Regions from separate parts of the Streptomyces sp. NPDC048825 genome, predicted to be linked through region 2. Evidence: predicted binding sites of a transcription regulator. Region 2 holds the regulator's gene; the other holds the start of a gene.

Region 1 (7,056 bases), on a different contig from region 2:
CGCGAGGATCTCGACGACTGGGAGCGGGAGCTGGGGCGGCCCCTGGCCAGCGGCACGTTCGGCGAGAACCTCACCACGGAGGGGCTCGACGTGTCCGGCGCGAAGATCGGGGAGCGCTGGCGGATCGGTTCCGAGGTGGTCCTCGAGGTCACCAGCGGGCGGATTCCGTGCAGTACGTTCCAGGGCCATCTCGGGGAGAAGGGCTGGGTCAGGCGGTTCACGCGGAAGGGGGCGCCCGGAGCGTATCTGCGGGTGATCGAGCCGGGGGAGATACGTTCCGGGGACCCGATCGAGATCGTGCACCGGCCGGACCACGAGGTGACCGTCGCCTTCCAGTTCCGCGCGGTCACCACCGAGCGGGAGCTGCTTCCGCGGCTGCTTGCGGCGGGCGATGCGCTGCATCCGGAGGCGATCGAGAGGGCAAGGACCTATATGGCGCAGCAGAGTTGACGAACCGTCACTCCAGCGGGGCGGAATCCGGGAATCCGGTGCTCTCAAGTCGGCGAGTACTCAATAACCTTGGGCCATGACAACGGCTCTGATTACGGGATCGACCGCGGGCATCGGCGCCGCCTTCGCACGGCGCCTGGCCTCCGACGGCCACAACCTCGTGCTGGTGGCGCGTGACAAGAAGCGGCTCGGCGAGCAGGCGACCGAGTTGCACGACCGGCACGGCATCGAGGCGGAGGTGCTGTCGGCGGACCTGGCGACGGACGACGGCATCGAGGCGGTGGCCGGCCGCCTCTCGGACCGTAAGCACCCGGTCGACCTGCTGGTCAACAACGCCGGCTTCGGCAACAAGGGCCGCTATCTGGACGTACCGATGGCGGACGAGCTGAAGATGCTCAAGGTGCACTGCGAGGCGGTGCTCCGGTTGACCTCGGCGGCTGCGGAGTCCATGCGGGAACGGGGCCGTGGGGGTGTCGTCAACGTCGCGTCGGTGGCCGCGTTCCTGCCGCGTGGCACCTACGGGGCGTCCAAGGCGTGGGTCGTGCAGTTCACCCAGGGGGCGGCGAAGGATCTGGCCGGGTCCGGGGTCCGGCTGATGGCGCTGTGCCCCGGATTTGTGCGTACGGAGTTCCATGAGCGGGCCGGGATGGGAACGGACAACATCCCCAACTGGATGTGGCTCGACGCCGACAAGCTGGTCACGACGGCGCTCGCGGACCTGGCCCGCGGCAAGTCGGTGTCCATCCCCGACCCTCGGTACAAAGCCCTCATGGGCATGGTGAAGGTGGCCCCGCGCGGTCTGCTCGGCGGGATCAGCTCGAGGACGGGGCGGAAATACGGGCCGCAGTAGCGGCCGGCCGTCGCAGCCGGCGCCTGGTCGCCGCAAGCCCTTATTTCAAACCCCTCAATTTCAAGGCCTTCATTCAAAGCACGCGTTCAAGTCGCTCATTCAACTAAGACACTCCTGGGCGATTTTCACTAAAATGGGGGATTCAGCCGGAGTCAGGGGGGCTGGAGGCGGCGTCATGACCTTTGTGCAACTCATCGACTGCAAGACGAATCGGTTCGACGAGGTGAACCAGCTCATGGACACCTGGGTCGAGCGGACCAAGGGGAAGCGGACGGCGACGCACAGTCTGATCGGCCAGGACCGGTCCGACTCGTCGCACATCATCGAGATCGTCGAGTTCCCGTCGTACGAGGAGGCTATGCGGAACTCGAATCTGCCCGAAACGGACGAGGTCTTCCGCGAGATGGTGGCGCTCTGCGAGGAGATGCCGACGTTCACGGACCTGGACGTCGTACGGGACGAGCAGTTGTACGCGGCCAACGTCAGCAGGCTCTTCGAGGCGATGGGCACGAAAGGTGAACTGCCTCCGCTCAACGATCTGATCGCGGAGAACTACCACGACCACGATCCCTCCAACGACCAGGACGTCATCGGACTCGACGCGATACGGCGCGAGATGGGGATGTGGCGCGGAGCGTTCGACTTCACGTTCACCCTCGACGACCAGATCGCCCAGGGAGACCGGGTCTGTACGCGCTGGACCTGGAACGGCACCCAAAAAGGTGACTTCCTGGGGATTCCGTCGACCGGCAGGACGGTCGGCATGACGGGAACGACCATCTTCCGCTGCCGGGAGGACGGCAAGATCGTCGAGGGCTGGTGGCAGTACGACCGGCTGGGGCTGATGGCCCAGCTCGGGGTGCTCGACCCGCTCGAACTCTAGCCGGGAAGCCGAGCAGACGGCCGGGCATCCGGCTTGGCAGCACGAAAGGCCCGGTACCCCGCGCTTGGGGTACCGGGCCTTTCGCCGGGCGTCGTCAGGGACGTACCGCCCTACTGTCCGAGCTGTCCGAGGCTCAGTGGGAGTGACCGTGGCTGTGGCCCCCGGCCTCCGGCTCCTCCTCGGCCGGCTTCTCGACGACCAGGGTCTCGGTCGTCAGGAGCAGGGAGGCGATGGAGGCGGCGTTCTCCAGGGCGGAGCGGGTGACCTTGACCGGGTCGATGACGCCCTGCTTCACCAGGTCGCCGTACTCGCCGGTCGCAGCGTTGAAGCCCTGGTTCTTGTCGAGCTCGGCCACCTTGGCGGTGATGACGTAGCCCTCGAGGCCCGCGTTCTCCGCGATCCAGCGCAGCGGCTCGACGACGGCCCTACGGACGACGGCGACACCAGTGGCCTCGTCGCCCTGCTTGCCGAGGGAGTCCTCCAGGACCTTCGCGGCGTGGACGAGCGCGGAGCCACCACCGGAGACGATGCCCTCCTCGACCGCGGCGCGGGTCGCGGAGATGGCGTCCTCCAGACGGTGCTTCTTCTCCTTGAGCTCGACCTCGGTGGCCGCGCCCACGCGGATCACGCAGACGCCGCCGGCCAGCTTCGCGAGGCGCTCCTGGAGCTTCTCGCGGTCCCAGTCGGAGTCCGTGGTCTCGATCTCGGCCTTGATCTGGTTGACGCGGCCCGCGACGTCGTCGGACTTGCCGCCGCCGTCGACGATCGTCGTGTCGTCCTTGGTGACGGTCACGCGGCGGGCGGTGCCCAGCACGTCAAGACCGGCCTGGTCCAGCTTGAGGCCGACCTCCTCGGCGATGACGGTGGCACCGGTGAGGGTGGCCATGTCGCCGAGCATCGCCTTGCGGCGGTCGCCGAAGCCGGGGGCCTTCACGGCCACCGCGTTGAACGTGCCGCGGATCTTGTTCACGACCAGGGTCGACAGGGCCTCGCCCTCGACGTCCTCGGCGATGATCAGCAGCGGCTTGGAGGAGTTGGTCTGGATGACCTTCTCCAGCAGCGGCAGCATGTCCTGGATGGAGGAGATCTTGCCCTGGTGGATCAGGATGTACGGGTCGTCGAGGACGGCCTCCATGCGCTCCTGGTCCGTCACGAAGTACGGCGACAGGTAGCCCTTGTCGAAGGCCATGCCTTCGGTGAAGTCCAGCTCGAGACCGAAGGTGTTGGACTCCTCGACGGTGATGACACCGTCCTTGCCGACCTTGTCCATCGCCTCGGCGATCAGCTCGCCGACCTGCGGGTCCTGGGCGGAAAGCCCGGCGACGGCGGCGATGTCAGCCTTCTCGTCGATCGGACGGGCGGTCGCGAGGAGGTCCTCGGAGATCGCGGCGACGGCCGCGTCGATGCCCTTCTTCAGGGCGGCGGGGGACGCGCCGGCGGCGACGTTCCGCAGGCCCTCGCGCACCAGCGCCTGGGCCAGCACGGTGGCGGTGGTCGTACCGTCACCCGCTACGTCGTTGGTCTTGGTCGCCACCTCTTTCACCAGCTGGACGCCGAGGTTCTCGTACGGGTCCTCGACCTCGACCTCGCGGGCGATGGTGACGCCGTCGTTGGTGATGGTGGGCGCGCCGAACTTCTTGTCGATCACGACGTTGCGGCCCTTGGGGCCGATGGTCACCTTGACCGTGTCGGCCAGCTTGTTGACGCCGCGCTCGAGGGCGCGACGGGCGTCCTCGTCGAACTTCAGGATCTTCGCCATGGAGCTGAGTCAGTCCTTTCGGAAAAAACGAACCGCGCCCCCGGCGCCCGGCTTCTTAGTGGTTGCGGGGGGCCAAGGGCGCAGTTCAAAGCAAACCTGGGTGAATTACTTCTCGATGATCGCGAGCACGTCGCGAGCCGAGAGGACGAGGTACTCCTCGCCGCTGTACTTCACCTCGGTGCCGCCGTACTTGCTGTACAGCACGATGTCGCCGGTCTTCACGTCGAGCGGCAGGCGCTCGCCGTTCTCGAACCGGCCCGGGCCCACGGCGAGGACGACGCCCTCCTGGGGCTTCTCCTTCGCGGTGTCCGGGATGACCAGGCCAGAGGCCGTGGTCTGCTCGGCCTCGACGGCCTGGACCACAATGCGGTCCTCAAGCGGCTTGATGGCAACCTTGGAGCTGGCGGTCGTCACGATCCGACCTCCCCCTTCGGAGATCTCACGGGGTTAACTGTCTGAGGTGGCGACCAGGTCGATCCGTCGTCGCGGGTGCCGGACCTGCCCGTCGCGTTGTTGGCACTCTCCACTGGGGAGTGCCAGACCTGAGACTATGACCGCGATTAGCACTCGGTCAAGCGGAGTGCCAATCGCCTCCGGCGTGTTCGCGGATATTGGGCACCCTGGGCTGGTGTCGCCGACCCCTGGGGGCTCCGCCCCCAGACCCCCGTATCGGCCTGCGGCCTCGTCCTCAATCGCCGGACAGGCTGAAGTGGCTAGAGGTAGTCCTCCAAGCGCGCCACCGTGTAGCCCTGCTCCTGGATGCGGTGCAGCAATCTGGTCGTCGTCTCCGTGAGCGTGCTGCCGGTCTGGCCCTCTGGGCAGTGGAGGATGTCACCCGGCCTGAGGCGGTCGGGGCCGCGCCACAGGACCACCGCCGTGACTCCGCAGTCCGCGGCTGCTCTGAGCGTGTCGTCGTTGTAGGCGCCGTACGGGGGGCGGAAGAGGCGGGGGCGGATTCCGAAGCGTTGCTTGAGTTTCTCCTGTTGGCCGCAGATCTCGGCTCGCTGGCCGGCGTAGGGGAGGCCGGGCAGGTAGGGGTGGTCCAGGGTGTGGTTCTGGACGCTCGCGCCCACCGCGCGCAGGCGGCCGAAGTGCGCGTACCCCGGTCCGACGACGCTGTCCGTGAGGAACATGGTGACCGGCAGCCGAAGTTCGCGGACCATGTCGACGAACCTCGGATCCCGTTCGGCGCCGTCGTCGAAGGTCAGGAAGACCACCTTGTCGCGGGTGGGGACGCGGTCGACGACGGGCGGCAGGCCCGGACCCGCGGGGCGTACGGCGGGGCGGCCGGGTGGCTTCGGCGCCGGGGGGAGCGGGGCGGCCAGGCCCCAGCGGCGGTACGTCGCGGCCGGGAGGCTGCGGGTCCGCAGCGTCGACGTCGCCTTCTTGTCGAGCCGTTCGACCGGGTCGACGGGCCGGGAACAGCCGGTGGCGCCGACGGCGAGCAGTGCGGACGCGAGTACGGCCACGGCGAGAGCGCGACTGAAGCCAGTTCTGCCATCTTGTCGTACATCTTGTCGTACTGAACGCATGGTCCCGGATCCTCACAGGCCATGAGCCGTACGAGCCCCCCGACACCGCCGGCGGGCGCACACCATCCACCGACTGGCCCACAATGGAACCGTGGACGATCACGACCCCCTGGCCTCCTTCGCCGCGCTGCTCACCGACCGCGGACGGTTTCTCCTCGACGAGGTGCGGGAGGTCGAACCGGCGCAGGAGCTGGCCGTGGCCACGCGGTTGCGGCGGGAGCATCCCGCCGAGCTCGTGTCCGCGGCGATCGCGCAGGCGCGGTGGCGGCAGCGGGCGGTGGGGAAGTTCGGGGGCGCCGACGCCGGGCGGATGTTCTTCACCGCTAACGGGGTCGAGCAGGCGACCCGGGCGACGGTCGCGGCGTACCGGGCGGAGCGTTTCACGGAGCTCGGCGTACGGTCCGTCGCCGATCTCTGCTGCGGCATCGGCGGCGACGCGATCGCCCTCGCCCGCGCGGGGGTACGTGTCCTGGCTGTCGATCGCGACCCGCTGACCTGCGCGGTGGCGCGAGCGAACGCCGACGCGCTCGGGCTCGGCGACCTGATCGAGGTACGGGAGGCGGATGTCACGGAGGTCGATACGTTCTCGTACGACGCGGTCTTCGTCGACCCCGCCAGGCGTGGAGGGCGGGGTCGCGTCTTCGATCCCGAGGCCTATTCGCCGCCTCTCTCCTGGGCCGTCGAGGCGGCACTCAAGGCGCCTCGTGCCGCGCTGAAGATCGCGCCCGGGATTCCGCACGAGGCGGTTCCGGGCGACGCCGAGGCCGAGTGGGTCTCGGATTCCGGGGACGTGAAGGAGGCCGTGCTGTGGTTCGGCACCGAGCCCGGCCTTGTGCGCGCCACCCTGTTGCCAGGGCCGCGCAGCCTGCGTGGCCGTGGGTTGCCCGATCCTCAAGTCCGGCCGCCGGGGCGGTACTTGTACGAACCAGACGGTGCCGTCATCCGCGCCCATCTGGTCGCGGAGGTCGCCGAGGAGGTCGGCGGCGGACTGCTCGACGAGACGATCGCGTACGTCACCGCGGACGCCGTGACCCCGACCCCGTACGCCACTGCCTACGAGATCACCGACCAACGCCCCTTCAGCGTAAAGAAGTTGAAGGCGTTGCTCCGAGAGCGCGAGGTCGGCACCCTGACCGTCAAGAAACGCGGCTCGGCCGTCGAGCCGGAGGAACTCCGCCGCAAGGTGAAGCCGCAGGGGCCGAACTCGGCGACGGTGTTCCTGACTCGAGTCCGGGGCGCTCCGACCATGCTGATCGGGCATCCCGTCCAGCGGCAGAAGCCCCCTGGCTAGCCGTCCAGTTGCGCCAGTGTCGCGTTCGACGGGCCCCTGCGGGAGCGCTCGGCGCGTGCCACGTCCTCCGCTGCTCCCAGCACCCGTACCGCGTTCTGCCAGGTCAGCTTGGCGAGGTCGGGCTTCGACCAGCCGCGGCTGAGGAGTTCGGCGATGAGGTTCGGGTAGCCCGAGACGTCGTGCAGGCCGTCGGGGGTGAAGGCCGTGCCGTCGTAGTCGCCGCCGATGCCGATGTGGTCGATTCCGGCGGCCTCGCGCATGTGGTCCAGGTGGTCGGCGACCGTCGCGGCC
Region 2 (7,056 bases):
CGCGTGGTGCGCGGCGACGGCGTGGAGCGGCCGTTCGACACCGTCGAGTACGGGCGCGGTCTGCGGCTCGTCTCCGCGCTCGCCGAGTCCTGGGGCATCACCTACCGCACCGGCACCAAGACCGTGTGGGCGCGGCTGCCCGTCGAGGGGGTCGCGCCCGTCGAGGAGACGGCCGAGCCAGAGGCGTACGCCGGTGAACACGCCCTGCTGCGCGGGGTGCGGGCCGCCGAGATCCTCGCCCCCGCGCCCCGCCGCGGCGTACCGCTGCAGGATCAGGAATGGCTCAACCGCGGCGCCCTCTGCTTCCTCGCGGAGGCCTCCGACCTGCTGGCCGGGCAGCTCGACGAGGACCTGGTCGCCGCGCTCACCGGGCAGCTGCTCGTGCCGCGGCTCGCCGACTGGTGCGCGGTGTGGCTCGAGGACGAGACGCCGGGCCGGCCCGACGGGGGCCTGATCGGCGGGCCACGGCTCGCCCGCGTCTGGCACGGCAGCGAGAACCGTATCGAGGAGCTGCGCCTGTTCCTCGAGAAGGACCCGCCGCGCGTGCCCGACTCGGCGGGCTCCAGCCCCGTTCCCGTGCCCTGGCCCGGAGAAGCGCTCGGCGCGGGCGCGGACAGCGGGACAGCACTCGCGTACCGGCTGATCGCGGGCGGCCGGCCGCTCGGCACACTCGTCATCGGACGGGCCGGGCTCGTCCGCTTCCCCGACGAGATCACCGGGCTCGTCGAGGACCTCAGCCGCCGGGTGTCGCTCGCCATCGGGGCGGCACGGCAGTACGCGCGCCAGGCCACCATCAGCCGCGTACTGCAGCGCGGCCTGCTGCCCGGAGCGGTCGCCGAGATACCGGGCGTACGCAGCGCGCTCGTGTACGAGCCGTGCGACAAGGGCGGGCCGAGCGGTGACTTCTACGACCTCTTCCCGGCCGGGGACGGGCGCTGGTGCTTCGCGCTCGGCGACGTCCAGGGCAAGGGACCCGAGGCCGCCGTCGTCATCGGACTCGCCCGGCCCTGGCTGCGGCTGCTCGCCCGCGAGGGCTACGAGGTGCCCGACGTCCTCGACCGCCTCAACCAGCTGCTTCTCGACGACGCGACCGAGGCCGCGGACGCCGCCGCCCGCTCCCTGGTGGCAGCCGGCGGGTCCGGCCTTGCCGACGAAGGGCCGCAGAACCGGTTCCTCTCCCTGCTGTACGGCGAGCTGGTCCCCTTCGACGGCGGTGTGCACTGCACCATCGCCTCGGCCGGGCATCCGCTGCCGATGGTCCTCGAACCCTGCGGCACGGTGCTCACCGAGGTGGCCCAGCCGCAGACGCTGCTCGGTGTCTTCGAGGACGCCACGTACACGTACGGGAGCTTCGAGCTGCGCCCCGGCGACAGCCTCCTGTGCGTCACCGACGGGGTGACGGAGCGGCGCAGTGGGGCCCGCCAGTTCGACGACTCCGAAGGGCTCGCCACCGTCCTCAGCGGCTGCGCGGGCCTGAGCGCCGAGCTGATCGCCGAGCGGATCCGGCGTCTGGTGCACGAATTCGGGCCGAGGCCGCCGGAGGACGATCTCGCGCTGCTGGTGCTGCAGGCGGAGTAGTCCGGGGTTTCGTGGCGGTGCTGGACAATGGAAGGCATGCCTTCCGCACTTCCCGACGGTGAGCCCGTCCCCGACGACGGGACACTGCCCGCGCACGCCCTGGCGGGCGCGGCCTCGCGCCCTCTCGGGTTCTATCTGCATGTGCCGTACTGCGCGACGCGCTGCGGCTACTGCGACTTCAACACGTACACCGCGACCGAGCTGCGGGGCAGCGGAGGCGTGCTCGCCTCCCGCGACAACTACGCGTCGACCCTGATCGACGAGGTCCGGTTGGCTCGCAAGACCCTGGGCGACGACCCTCGTCCGGTCCGCACGGTCTTCGTCGGCGGCGGTACGCCCACGCTGCTGGCCGCCGGTGATCTCGTACGGATGCTGGGGGCGATCCGGGAGGAGTTCGGGCTCGCGGAGGATGCGGAGATCACGACGGAGGCGAATCCGGAGTCGGTGGATCCGTCGTATCTGGCTGCCCTGCGGGCCGGAGGCTTCAACCGGGTCTCGTTCGGGATGCAGAGCGCCCGCCAGCATGTGCTGAAGGTGCTCGACCGTACGCATACGCCGGGGCGCCCCGAGGCGTGTGTCGCCGAGGCGCGGGCGGCAGGGTTCGAGCATGTGAACCTGGACCTGATCTATGGGACGCCGGGGGAGTCGGACGATGACTGGCGCGCGTCGCTGGAGGCGGCTCTGGGGGCCGGGCCGGACCATGTGTCGGCGTACGCGTTGATCGTCGAGGAAGGGACGCAGCTGGCGCGGCGGATCCGGCGGGGCGAGGTTCCGATGACGGACGACGACGTCCACGCGGACCGGTACCTGATCGCGGACGAGGTGCTGTCGGGGGCGGGGTTCGAGTGGTACGAGGTGTCGAACTGGGCCACGTCCGGGGCTGGGCGGTGTCTGCACAACGAGTTGTACTGGCGGGGGGCCGACTGGTGGGGGGCGGGACCCGGCGCGCACAGCCATGTGGGGGGTGTGCGGTGGTGGAACGTGAAGCATCCGGGCGCGTATGCGAGCGCCTTGGCGGCGGGCAAGTCGCCTGGCGCCGGGCGTGAGCTCCTCTCCGAGGAGGACCGCCGGGTGGAGCGGATCCTGCTGGAGCTGCGGCTCCGGGAGGGCTGCCCGTTGTCCTTGCTGAGGCCGGACGGGCTCGCGGCGTCACGGCGGGCGCTGGCCGAGGGGCTTCTCGAAGCCGGGCCGTACGAGGTGGGGCGGGCGGTTCTTACGCTGCGGGGGCGGTTGCTGGCGGATGCGGTGGTGCGGGACCTGGTGGACTGAGGGTGTTTCGCCCCCGCCGCCCTTACCCGTCCCATCCCGGGGCCAGGCCCCGGAGCCCCGCCGGGGCTGCGCCCCTGAACCCCTCGGGGCTCCGCCCCGGACCCCCGCGCCTCACACTCCCCCAGCTACCGCTGGGGGGACCCCCAAGGGGCTGATTTTCCGCGGCCGAACTTTGTCGGCGCAGGCCCGCATCCATCAGCCCGTCCGGCGATTGAGGACGAGGCCGTTCAGGCCGATGGGGGTCTGGGGGCGCAGCCCCCAGCGGGGTCCAGGGGCGGAGCTCCTTGGTATGGGACGGGCAAGGGCAAGCGGGGGCGAAATCCCGCTGTACGCAGCCGTTACTCCGGCGCTGTGACGAAGTCGATCAGTTCCTCCACCCGCCCCAGCAGCGCCGGCTCCAGGTCCCGATACGAGCGCACCGAGCCAAGGATCCGCTCCCACGCCGCCCCCGTGTTCTCCGGCCAGCCCAGCGCCCGGCAGACGCCTGTCTTCCAGTCCTGGCCGTGCGGGACACGAGGCCAGGATTCAATTCCCACCGACGACGGCTTCACCGCCTCCCAGACGTCGATGTACGGATGGCCCACCACCAACGCGTACTCACTCGTCACCGCCTCCGCGATCCGGGACTCCTTGCTGCCCGGCACCAGGTGGTCGACCAGGACGCCCAGGCGGGCGTCGGGGCCAGGGGCGAAGTCCTCGACGATGGACGGGAGGTCGTCGATGCCCTCCAGGTACTCGACGACCACGCCCTCGATGCGCAGGTCGTCGCCCCAGACCTTCTCGACCAGTTCCGCGTCGTGGCGGCCCTCCACGTAGATGCGCCCGGCACGGGCCACGCGGGCGCGGGCGCCGGGGACGGCCACCGAGCCGGAGGCCGTGCGCGTGGGACGTACCGGCGCCGACGACGGACGTACGAGCGTCACCACCCGGCCCTCCAGCAGGAAGCCGCGCGGCTCCAGCGGAAACACGCGGTGTTTGCCGAAGCGGTCCTCCAGCGTGACCGTGGCCGCCTCGCAGCGGATCACGGCGCCGCAGAAGCCGGTGCCGGGCTCCTCGACGACCAGGCCCGGCTCCGCCGGGACTTCCGGTACCGGCTTGGACTTCTTCCAGGGAGGGGTCAGATCCGGTGAGTACTGGCGCATTCGGCAGACGATACCTTCGCGACCTTCACGAGACCCCGAAACGCCTTGCCAGCGCGTCCCGTTGGGCTCGGACAAAGGCCGCGTCCACCGCGGCGCCGTGCCCGGGTACGTACACCGCGTCCTCGCCGCCCAGGGCCAGCAGGCGGTCCAGGGCCGCGGGCCATTGGGACGGTACGGCGTCGGGTCCGGCCTGGGGTTCGCCGGACTCCTCGACCAGATCGCCGCAGAAGACGACCTCCGGGCAGCCCGCGCCGGGCGTGCCCGGGACCAGGACCGCCAGATCGTGGGGCGTATGGCCGGGGCCCACGTTCGCCAGCAGGACCTGTCGGCCGCCGCCCAGGTCCAGGGTCCACTCGCCGGACACCAGGTGCCGCGGCCGGACGAGGAGATCCGCCGCCTCGGCCGCCTCGATCGGATCGGCGCCGTTGCGTACGGCGTCCGCGCGCAGCTCTTCGCGGTCGTGAACGAGCACCCGGTCAACGCCCACCGCCCCGAAGACCTCGACCCCGGCGAACGCCGCCGCCCCGAGGACATGGTCGAAGTGGGGATGCGTGAGCGCGAGATGGGTGACCCTGCCACCTCCGAGGAGCTCTTGCGCCTCCGTACGCAGCCGTACGCCCTCCGGCACGCTCGACCCCGCGTCGACCATGAGTGCCGCCCCCTCGCCCACCACCAGGCCGACCGTGCAGTCCCACACGGGAAGACGGCACCGCCCGACTCCGGGTGCCAGTTCCTCCCACCCCGACTCCACCCAGACCGTGTTCAGCATCCCGCGGACTCTTCCCAAGTCACCGTCATGCAACGACGCTAGCTGTATGTCCCCGACAGAGCAGGACATGCCCGTACACCTCGGATCGGCGGCTCGAGTCCGCCCTTGCCGGGGCGCTACCCCACGGCCGTACACTTGACCCGGGATGCTGGCACTCGTGCGCGCTGAGTGCCAACCGCAGACAGGCGATGCCCACGGGAAAGACCAGCTGGAGGTGTGCGCGATGCTCAGTGAACGCAGGCTCGAAGTGCTCCGCGCCATCGTCCAGGACTACGTGGGCACGGAAGAGCCGGTGGGTTCCAAGGCGCTCACCGAGCGGCACAGCCTCGGGGTCTCCCCGGCGACGGTGCGCAACGACATGGCGGCGCTGGAGGACGAGGGCTACATCGCGCAGCCGCACACCAGCGCCGGACGCATCCCCACGGACAAGGGCTACCGCCTCTTCGTCGACAAGCTCGCGGGCGTCAAGCCGATGACGGCGCCCGAGCGACGGGCGATCCAGAACTTCCTCGACGGCGCGGTCGATCTGGACGACGTGGTGGGCCGGACCGTACGACTGCTGGCGCAGCTCACCAGGCAGGTCGCCGTGGTGCAGTATCCGTCCCTGACGCGTTCGACGGTGCGGCACGTGGAGCTGCTGTCGCTGGCTCCGGCCCGCGTCATGCTCGTACTGATCACGGACACGGGTCGGGTCGAGCAGCGCATGATCGACTGCCCGGCACCGTTCGGGGAAACGTCTCTGGCGGATCTACGCGCGCGGCTCAACAGCCGGGTCGCGGGCCGCCGTTTCGCGGACGTCCCGCAGCTGGTGCAGGACCTGCCTGAGGCCTTCGAGGCCGAGGACCGCGGCACGGTCTCGACGGTGCTCTCCACCCTCCTGGAGACGCTCGTCGAGGAGACCGAGGAGCGGCTGATGATCGGCGGCACCGCCAATCTCACCCGCTTCGGACATGACTTTCCCCTCACGATCCGGCCTGTTCTGGAAGCATTGGAGGAGCAGGTCGTCCTCCTCAGACTCCTTGGTGAGGCAAGCGATTCGGGCATGACGGTGCGGATCGGTCATGAGAACGCCTATGAGGGACTCAACTCCACTTCGGTCGTCTCCGTCGGTTACGGTTCGGGCGGCGAGGCAGTAGCGAAACTGGGCGTGGTCGGACCGACCCGCATGGATTACCCGGGAACGATGGGAGCGGTACGAGCGGTGGCACGGTACGTCGGACAGATCCTGGCGGAGTCGTAAGTGGCCACGGACTACTACGCCGTACTCGGCGTGCGCCGCGACGCGTCACAGGACGAGATCAAGAAAGCCTTCCGGAGACTCGCCCGCGAGCTGCATCCGGACGTCAATCCTGATCCGAAGACGCAGGAGCGGTTCAAGGAGATCAACGCCGCGTACGAGGTGTTGTCGGACCCGCAGAAGAAGCAGGTCTACGACCTCGGCGGCGACCCGCTGTCCCAGGCGGGCGCCGGTGGCGCGGGTGGCTTCGGCGCCGGCGGCTTCGGGAACTTCTCGGACATCATGGACGCGTTCTTCGGTACGGCGTCGCAGCGCGGGCCGCGCTCGCGCACCCGCCGCGGCCAGGACGCGATGATCCGCCTGGAGATCGAGCTCGACGAGGCGGCCTTCGGGACGACGAAGGACATCCAGGTCGACACGGCGATCGTGTGCACCACCTGCAGCGGTGAGGGTGCGGCGCCGGGGACCTCGGCGCAGACGTGTGACATGTGCCGTGGCCGTGGTGAGGTCTCGCAGGTCACGCGGTCCTTCCTCGGCCAGGTCATGACGTCCCGGCCCTGCCCGCAGTGCCAGGGCTTCGGCACGGTCGTACCGAACCCGTGCCCGGAGTGCGCGGGCGACGGACGCGTACGCTCCCGCCGGACCCTGACCGTGAAGATCCCGGCCGGTGTCGACAACGGCACGCGGATCCAGCTCGCCGGAGAGGGCGAGGTCGGTCCCGGTGGCGGGCCCGCCGGAGACCTCTACGTAGAGATCCACGAGGTCCCGCACCCTGCCTTCCAGCGTCGCGGCGACGATCTGCACTGCACGGTCACCCTCCCGATGACCGCGGCGTCGCTCGGCACGAAGGTCCCGCTGGAGACGCTCGACGGCATGGAGGAGGTCGACATCCGCCCGGGCACGCAGTCCGGCCAGTCGATCCCGCTGCACGGCCGCGGCATCACGCATCTGCGCGGCGGCGGTCGCGGCGACCTCATCGTCCACGTCGAGGTCCAGACTCCGAGCAAGCTCGATGTGGAGCAGGAGCGGCTGCTGCGCGAGCTGGCCAAGCTGCGGGGGGA

Evidence for each region. The regulator HrcA, encoded in region 2, represses chaperone genes, less so after heat shock. The targets are predictions, from matches to a motif close to TTNGCACTCNGNNNNNCNGAGTGCNAA.
Region 1: groES (co-chaperone GroES) is a predicted target of HrcA. The motif match lies at 4,503-4,529, and genes of this name have one in related genera.

What each region holds. Positions count from the first base shown of each region.
Region 1 is NZ_JBICUR010000005.1:349,605-356,660, reverse strand. It holds gene ACGFNK_RS15635 (MOSC domain-containing protein) at 1-450, shown strand, start outside; gene ACGFNK_RS15630 (SDR family NAD(P)-dependent oxidoreductase) at 527-1,300, shown strand; gene ACGFNK_RS15625 (ester cyclase) at 1,476-2,183, shown strand; gene groL (chaperonin GroEL) at 2,317-3,942, opposite strand; gene groES (co-chaperone GroES) at 4,048-4,356, opposite strand; gene ACGFNK_RS15610 (polysaccharide deacetylase family protein) at 4,656-5,474, opposite strand; gene ACGFNK_RS15605 (methyltransferase domain-containing protein) at 5,566-6,765, shown strand; gene ACGFNK_RS15600 (dipeptidase) at 6,762-7,056, opposite strand, start outside.
Region 2 is NZ_JBICUR010000001.1:469,585-476,640, reverse strand. It holds gene ACGFNK_RS02165 (SpoIIE family protein phosphatase) at 1-1,578, shown strand, start outside; gene hemW (radical SAM family heme chaperone HemW) at 1,615-2,847, shown strand; gene ACGFNK_RS02155 (DUF3097 domain-containing protein) at 3,186-3,989, opposite strand; gene ACGFNK_RS02150 (MBL fold metallo-hydrolase) at 4,015-4,758, opposite strand; gene hrcA (heat-inducible transcriptional repressor HrcA) at 4,982-5,998, shown strand; partial or broken gene dnaJ (molecular chaperone DnaJ) at 5,999-7,056, shown strand, end outside.